2 regions of the Streptomyces sp. TM32 genome follow, and region 2 is predicted to be linked to the other one. Evidence: predicted binding sites of a transcription regulator. Region 2 holds the regulator's gene; the other holds the start of a gene.
What was found. The regulator HrcA, encoded in region 2, represses chaperone genes, less so after heat shock. The targets are predictions, from matches to a motif close to TTNGCACTCNGNNNNNCNGAGTGCNAA.
Positions count from the first base shown of each region.

Region 1: a site for HrcA is predicted at 1,563-1,589, ahead of groES (co-chaperone GroES). Genes of this name have one in related genera too.

Region 1 covers NZ_SDIG01000008.1:79,866-83,584, forward strand. The annotation lists gene EST92_RS03780 (FtsW/RodA/SpoVE family cell cycle protein) at 1-1,201, opposite strand, end outside; gene groES (co-chaperone GroES) at 1,738-2,046, shown strand; gene groL (chaperonin GroEL) at 2,181-3,719, shown strand, end outside.
Region 2 covers NZ_SDIG01000082.1:18,907-22,625, forward strand. The annotation lists gene EST92_RS18835 (DUF3097 domain-containing protein) at 1-314, opposite strand, end outside; gene EST92_RS18840 (MBL fold metallo-hydrolase) at 377-1,114, opposite strand; gene hrcA (heat-inducible transcriptional repressor HrcA) at 1,310-2,326, shown strand; gene dnaJ (molecular chaperone DnaJ) at 2,327-3,463, shown strand; gene EST92_RS18855 (nitronate monooxygenase) at 3,558-3,719, shown strand, end outside.

The DNA.
Region 1 (3,719 bases), on a different contig from region 2:
AGACCTGGAGCAGCAGCGCGCCGGAGAGTCCGACCGCCAGCAGCTTGCCGAAGGGGTCGCGCGCGGTCAGCGCAACCCGCAACCCGCGCTGGGCGAGCAGCACGTACAGCATGATCACGGCCATCATCCCGGCCAGGCCCAGCTCCTCGCCCACCGTGGTGAGGATGAAGTCGCTGTTGCCGGCGAAGCCGATCAGTTCCGGGTGGCCCTGGCCCAGGCCGCTGCCCGAGATTCCGCCGCTGCCGAAGCTGAACAGCGCCTGTGCGGCCTGGTCGGAGATCAGTCCCGGCGGCCGCTGCGCCTGTGGCAGGAAGATGTCCATCGGGTGCAGCCAGGCCATGATCCGGCCCTTGACGTGCGGTTCCGTCGAGCCGACCACGGTGGCCCCGACCACGGCCATGGCCAGCCCGCAGAGCACCCAACTGGTGCGCTCGGTCGCCATGTAGAGCATGATCACGAAGACCCCGAAGAAGATCAACGAGGTGCCCAGGTCCCGTTCGAAGACCAGCACCAGCAGGCTGATCACCCAGATCGTGAAGATCGGCGCGAGCTGCCTCCCCGGGGGCAGCTGGACGCCCAGCACCCGCCGCCCGGCCAACGCCAGGGCGTCGCGGTTGACGGTGAGATAGCCCGCGAAGAACACCGAGATCATGATCTTCACGAACTCGCCGGGCTGCAGCGACAGCGGCCCGAGCAGGATCCAGCGCTTGGCGCCGTACATGTCCGCGCCGAAGAAGGCCGGCGCCATCAGTAACACCAGCGCGACCACCATCGTCAGATAGATGTAGCGCTGCAGAATGCGGTGGTCGCGCAGCACCAGCAGGATGCCGATGCACACGGCGACCCCGATCACCGTCCAGACCAGCTGGCCGCTCGCCGCCTCGGCGATCTTCAGCCGGGGCGTTTGCGCGTAGGTGACGTCCAGGCGGTGCAGCAGCACCAGGCCTATGCCGGTCAACAGCGTCGCCAGCGGCAGGATCAGCGGATCGGCGCGGGGTGCGAAGCGGCGCAGCACCAGATGCGGCACCAGCGCCACGAACAACATGCTGACGGCGAAGCCGGTCAGCCCGCTGGGCAGCCGGCCGGTCATCGACAGACCGGTGTAGGCGTAGCCGAAGTCCGCGATCAGGACGACGACGGCGAGCAGCCACGCCTCGGTCCGCCGGCGGTCCGGTGCCTGCGCGAGGGCGGCGAACGTCATGGTGCGTTCGGCATCGCTCTCCCGCTCCCTGGCAGCCCGGGGAACGCTGGTCAGTCCACGCACGCGAGTCCTCCGCCATCGGTCGTCGACGCCGCCGGCCGTCCGGGCGCGCGCCCGGTTCGTCGGTTCGGCAGCAAAGAGGTAGACGGGGCAGCCCGTGACGTGGTTGCGAGGGAAGGGAAGGTGTGTCCGATTTAGTAGAAACCGTCCGGAGGTCGTCCCGCAGACCTGCCCGGAAGCCTGCCTGGAAACCTGCCCGGATTCCGGCCCGGAGGGTCGTGGTTGGGGTCGGGGGGTGGCCCCGGGGCGCGCCGCCGTACGGCGGGTCAACCCAGGACGGTGGAACCCTCCCCCCGCCGCGCTGGCACTCCGCTTGACCGAGTGCTAACCGCGTCATAGTCTCGGCGTTGGCACTCTCCAGTGGGGAGTGCCAGACATACAGCGACGGGCAGGTCCGGCACCCGCGACGACGGATCCACCTGGTCGCCACCTCAGACAGTTAACCCCGTGAGATCTCCGAAGGGGGAGGTCGGATCGTGACGACCACCAGCTCCAAGGTTGCCATCAAGCCGCTTGAGGACCGCATTGTGGTCCAGCCGCTCGACGCCGAGCAGACCACGGCCTCGGGCCTGGTCATTCCGGACACCGCCAAGGAGAAGCCCCAGGAGGGCGTCGTCCTGGCCGTGGGCCCGGGCCGTGTCGAGGACGGCAAGCGCATCGAGCTCGACGTGAACGTCGGCGATGTCGTGCTCTACAGCAAGTACGGCGGCACCGAGGTGAAGTACAACAACGAGGACTACCTCGTGCTCTCGGCTCGCGACGTGCTCGCGATCGTCGAGAAGTAAGTCACCGGTTTTGCCGTGATCTGCGCCCCTGGTTCCCGCGTCTAAACAACCCGGGGCAGGGGCGCAGTTCGTTTGAGCGACAGCGGTCCCCACTGCGTGGCCGAGGATCGCAATGAGAGGACTTGAAGCAACCCATGGCGAAGATCCTGAAGTTCGACGAGGACGCCCGTCGCGCCCTTGAGCGCGGCGTCAACAAGCTTGCCGACACCGTCAAGGTGACGATCGGCCCCAAGGGCCGCAACGTCGTCATCGACAAGAAGTTCGGCGCCCCGACGATCACCAACGACGGTGTCACCATCGCCCGTGAGGTCGAGGTCGACGACCCGTACGAGAACCTTGGCGCCCAGCTCGTCAAGGAGGTGGCGACCAAGACCAACGACATCGCGGGTGACGGCACCACCACCGCCACCGTGCTGGCCCAGGCGCTGGTCCGCGAGGGCCTGCGCAACGTCGCCGCGGGTGCCTCCCCGGCCGCGCTCAAGAAGGGCATCGACGCCGCCGTCAAGGCCGTGTCCGACGAGCTCCTCGCGACCGCCCGCCCGATCGACGACAAGTCCGACATCGCCGCCGTGGCCGGCCTGTCCGCCCAGGACAAGCAGGTCGGCGAGCTGATCGCCGAGGCGATGGACAAGGTCGGCAAGGACGGTGTCATCACCGTCGAGGAGTCCAACACCTTCGGTCTGGAGCTCGACTTCACCGAGGGCATGGCCTTCGACAAGGGCTACCTCTCGCCCTACATGGTCACCGACCAGGAGCGTATGGAGGCCGTCCTCGAGGACCCGTACATCCTGATCCACCAGGGCAAGATCTCCTCGATCCAGGACCTGCTGCCGCTGCTGGAGAAGGTCATCCAGGCCGGTGCCTCCAAGCCGCTGCTGATCATCGCCGAGGACGTCGAGGGCGAGGCCCTGTCGACCCTGGTCGTGAACAAGATCCGTGGCACCTTCAACGCCGTGGCCGTCAAGGCCCCCGGCTTCGGTGACCGCCGCAAGGCCATGCTCGGCGACATCGCCACCCTCACCGGTGCGACCGTCATCGCCGAGGAGGTCGGCCTCAAGCTCGACCAGGCCGGTCTGGACGTGCTCGGCACCGCCCGCCGGGTGACCGTCACCAAGGACGACACCACCATCGTCGACGGTGGCGGCAAGGCCGACGACGTCACCGGACGCGTCGCCCAGATCAAGGCCGAGATCGAGACCACCGACTCGGACTGGGACCGCGAGAAGCTCCAGGAGCGCCTCGCCAAGCTCGCCGGTGGCGTCTGCGTCATCCGCGTGGGTGCGGCCACCGAGGTCGAGCTCAAGGAGAAGAAGCACCGTCTGGAGGACGCCATCTCCGCGACCCGCGCCGCGGTCGAGGAGGGCATCGTCTCCGGTGGTGGCTCCGCTCTGGTCCACGCCGCCAAGGTGCTGGAGGGCTCCCTCGGCAAGGAGGGCGACGAGGCCACCGGTGTCGCCGTCGTCCGCCGCGCCGTCGTCGAGCCGCTGCGCTGGATCGCGGAGAACGCGGGCCTGGAGGGCTACGTGATCACCGCCAAGGTCGCCGAGCAGGACAAGGGCCAGGGCTTCAACGCCGCCACCGGCGAGTACGGCGACCTGGTCAAGGCCGGCGTCATCGACCCGGTCAAGGTCACCCGCTCCGCCCTGGAGAACGCCGCGTCGATCGCCTCGCTG
Region 2 (3,719 bases):
GGGACGGCGAGTGAGCCGGACGCCGTACGCGCCGGAGCGCTCGGCGCCGGGCGGCCCTGGGGGCGTACGAGGGTGACGACCTTGCCCTCCAGGAGGAAGCCGCGCGGGGTCATCGGAAAGACACGGTGCTTGCCGAAGCGGTCCTCCAGGGTGACCGTCGGGCCCTCGGCCGTCTTCTCGCAGCGGATCACCGCGCCGCAGAACCCCGTGGTCACCTCCTCGACGACCAGATCGGGGTCGGCCGGTACCTCGGGGGCCGGCCGCTGCTTCTTCCAGGGCGGGGTCAGGTCGGGGCTGTAGCGCTTGCTCTGCATGGGGCCTGTTCTGTTCGCAGGAGAGGGATGGGCAGCCGGGCAGACGGGCGGCCCGGCAGGGGTCAGGGGGCGGGGGCGACGCCGAAGCGGGCCGCCAGCGCGTCCCGTTGGGCGTGGACGAAGGCGGCGTCCACCACGGCGCCGTGGCCGGGGACGTAGTCCGCGTCCTCGCCGCCGAGGGCCAGCAGCCGGTCCAGCGCGCCGGGCCACTGCTGCGGCAGCGCGTCCGGGCCCGCCTGGGGCTCACCGGACTCCTCGACCAGATCGCCGCAGAAGACGATCTCGGGTGCGCCCTGCCGGCCCGGTACGAGGACCGCGAGATCGTGGGCGGTGTGCCCGGGGCCGACGTTGGCGAGCAGCACCTGACGGTCGCCGAGTTCGACGGTCAGCTGGCCGTGGACGTGGTGGTGCGGGGCGACCAGCAGGTCGGCGGCCTCCGCGGCGGCGTCCCGGTCGACGCCGTGCCGTACCGCGTCGTGCCGCAGCTCGTCCTTGCCGCGCCGCAGGAGGTCGCCGAGGCCGGCCGCGCCGAACACCTCGACGCCCGCGAAGGCGGCGGTGCCCAGCACATGATCGAAATGGGGGTGGGTCAGCGCGACATGCGTCACGTCGCGGCCCAGTACGCCGCGGATCGTCCGGCGCAGCTCCGCGCCGTCGCGAAGGGTCGCACCGGTGTCGACGATCATGACGCCGGTGGTCCCCGCGATCACCCCGATCGTCTCGTCCCACCTCGGCATCCGGCGCCTGGCGACACCGTCACCAAGCCGTTCCCAGCCGGCCTCTTCCCAAGCAGTGTGCATACCGAGACGCTAGCGCCCTCGCGATAGCGTTGCCCGGCAGATCGCCCGAACACGGTCATCGGGCGGGTGCTCCGCGCGGCCGCCCTTGCCGTGGCTGTGCTACTCGGCCGTACACTGGCTCAGGGCCTGGCACTCTGCCCGTGTGAGTGCCAGGAGGAACGAGACGCCGGGACGGCCGGACTGGAGGTGCGCGGAATGCTCAGTGAACGCAGGCTCGAAGTGCTGCGCGCCATCGTCCAGGACTATGTCGGGACGGAGGAGCCGGTCGGCTCCAAGGCACTCACCGAGCGCCACCAGCTGGGGGTCTCCCCGGCGACGATCCGCAACGACATGGCAGCCCTGGAGGACGAGGGGTTCATCGCCCAGCCGCACACCAGTGCCGGGCGGATCCCGACCGACAAGGGCTACCGGCTGTTCGTCGACAAGCTGGCCGGCGTCAAGCCGCTGTCCAGCCCGGAGCGGCGGGCGATCCAGAATTTCCTCGACGGCGCCGTCGACCTCGATGACGTGGTCGGCCGCACGGTCCGGCTGCTGGCGCAGCTGACCCGGCAGGTCGCGGTCGTCCAGTATCCCTCCCTGACCCGCTCCACGGTCCGGCACGTCGAGCTGCTGGCGCTGGCCCCGGCCCGCCTGATGCTCGTACTGATCACGGACACCGGGCGGGTCGAGCAGCGACTGATCGACTGCCAGGCGCCGTTCGGCGAGACGTCCCTGGCGGACCTGCGGGCACGGCTCAACAGCCGGGTCGTGGGCCGCAGGTTCGCGGATGTGCCGCAGTTGGTGCAGGATCTTCCGGAGTCCTTCGAGCAGGACGACCGCGGCACGGTCTCGACAGTGCTGTCGGTGTTGCTGGAGACTTTGGTGGAGGAGACCGAAGAGCGACTCGTGATCGGCGGTACCGCCAATCTCACGCGCTTCGGGCACGACTTTCCACTGACCATCCGGCCGGTGCTGGAGGCCCTTGAGGAGCATGTGGTGCTGCTCAAGCTGCTCGGGGAGGCCAAGGACTCGGGCATGACCGTACGTATCGGGCATGAGAATGCCCATGAAGGCCTGACGTCCACATCGGTCGTCGCGGTCGGCTACGGTTCGGGCGACGAGGCAGTCGCCAAACTCGGCGTGGTCGGACCGACCCGCATGGACTACCCCGGAACGATGGGAGCGGTACGCGCAGTGGCACGTTACGTCGGACAAATCCTCGCGGAGTCGTAAGTGGCCACGGATTACTACTCGGTCCTCGGCGTCGGCCGCGACGCCTCGCAGGACCAGATCAAGAAGGCCTTCCGTCGGCTGGCGCGCGAGCTGCACCCGGACGTGAATCCGGACCCCAAGACCCAAGAGCGGTTCAAGGAGATCAACGCCGCTTACGAGGTCCTGTCGGATCCGCAGAAGAAGCAGGTCTACGACCTCGGCGGCGACCCCCTCTCGCAGCAGGCCGGCGGCCAGGGCGCGGGCGGATTCGGCGCGGGCTTCGGCAACTTCTCCGACATCATGGACGCGTTCTTCGGCACCGCGTCGCAGCGCGGCCCGCGCTCGCGCACCCGCCGGGGTCAGGACGCCATGATCCGCCTCGATGTCGAGCTGAACGAAGCGGCCTTCGGCACGACCAAGGACATCCAGGTCGACACCGCCATCGTCTGTACGACGTGCACCGGCGAGGGCGCGGCGCCCGGCACCTCGGCGCAGACCTGCGACATGTGCCGCGGCCGCGGTGAGGTCTCGCAGGTCACCCGGTCCTTCCTCGGCCAGGTCATGACGTCCCGGCCGTGCCCGCAGTGCCAGGGCTTCGGCACGGTCGTACCGACGCCGTGCCCCGAGTGCGCCGGCGACGGACGGATCCGCTCCCGCCGCACCCTGACCGTCAAGATCCCCGCGGGTGTCGACAACGGCACCCGCATCCAGCTCGCGGGGGAGGGCGAGGTCGGCCCCGGCGGTGGCCCCGCCGGCGACCTCTACGTGGAGATCCACGAGCTGCCGCACGCGGTCTTCCAGCGGCGCGGCGACGATCTGCACTGCACGGTCACCATCCCGATGACGGCGGCGGCGCTGGGCACCAAGTGCCCGCTGGAGACGCTGGACGGGGTCGAGGAGATCGACGTCCGGCCCGGCACCCAGTCCGGCCAGTCCATCCCGCTGCACCAGCGCGGGGTGACGCATCTGCGCGGTGGCGGCCGCGGTGACCTCATCGTCCATGTCGAGGTGCAGACGCCGTCCAAGCTCGACCCCGAGCAGGAAGAGGTGCTCCGGCGGCTGGCCAAGCTCCGCGGTGAGGAGCGGCCCACGGGGCAGTTCCAGCCCGGACAGCAGGGGCTGTTCTCGCGCCTGAAAGACGCCTTCAACGGGCGATAGCCCAGGTGGGCCGGGGTGCGGCGGCGTGCCCCGGCAAGCCGCCACAGCGTGGCCCCGATGCGGGGCGAGGCGGTGGGCGTGACACGATGTGGTCATGCCCACCGCGCTCACCGATCTCTGCCGCCACCCGATCGTGCAGGCCCCCATGGCGGGCGGCGGATCCGGGCCCGAGCTGGCCGCCGCCGTCTGTGGCGCCGGCGGTCTCGGCTTCCTCGCCGCCGGCTACAAAACCGCCGACGGGATGTATCAGGAGATC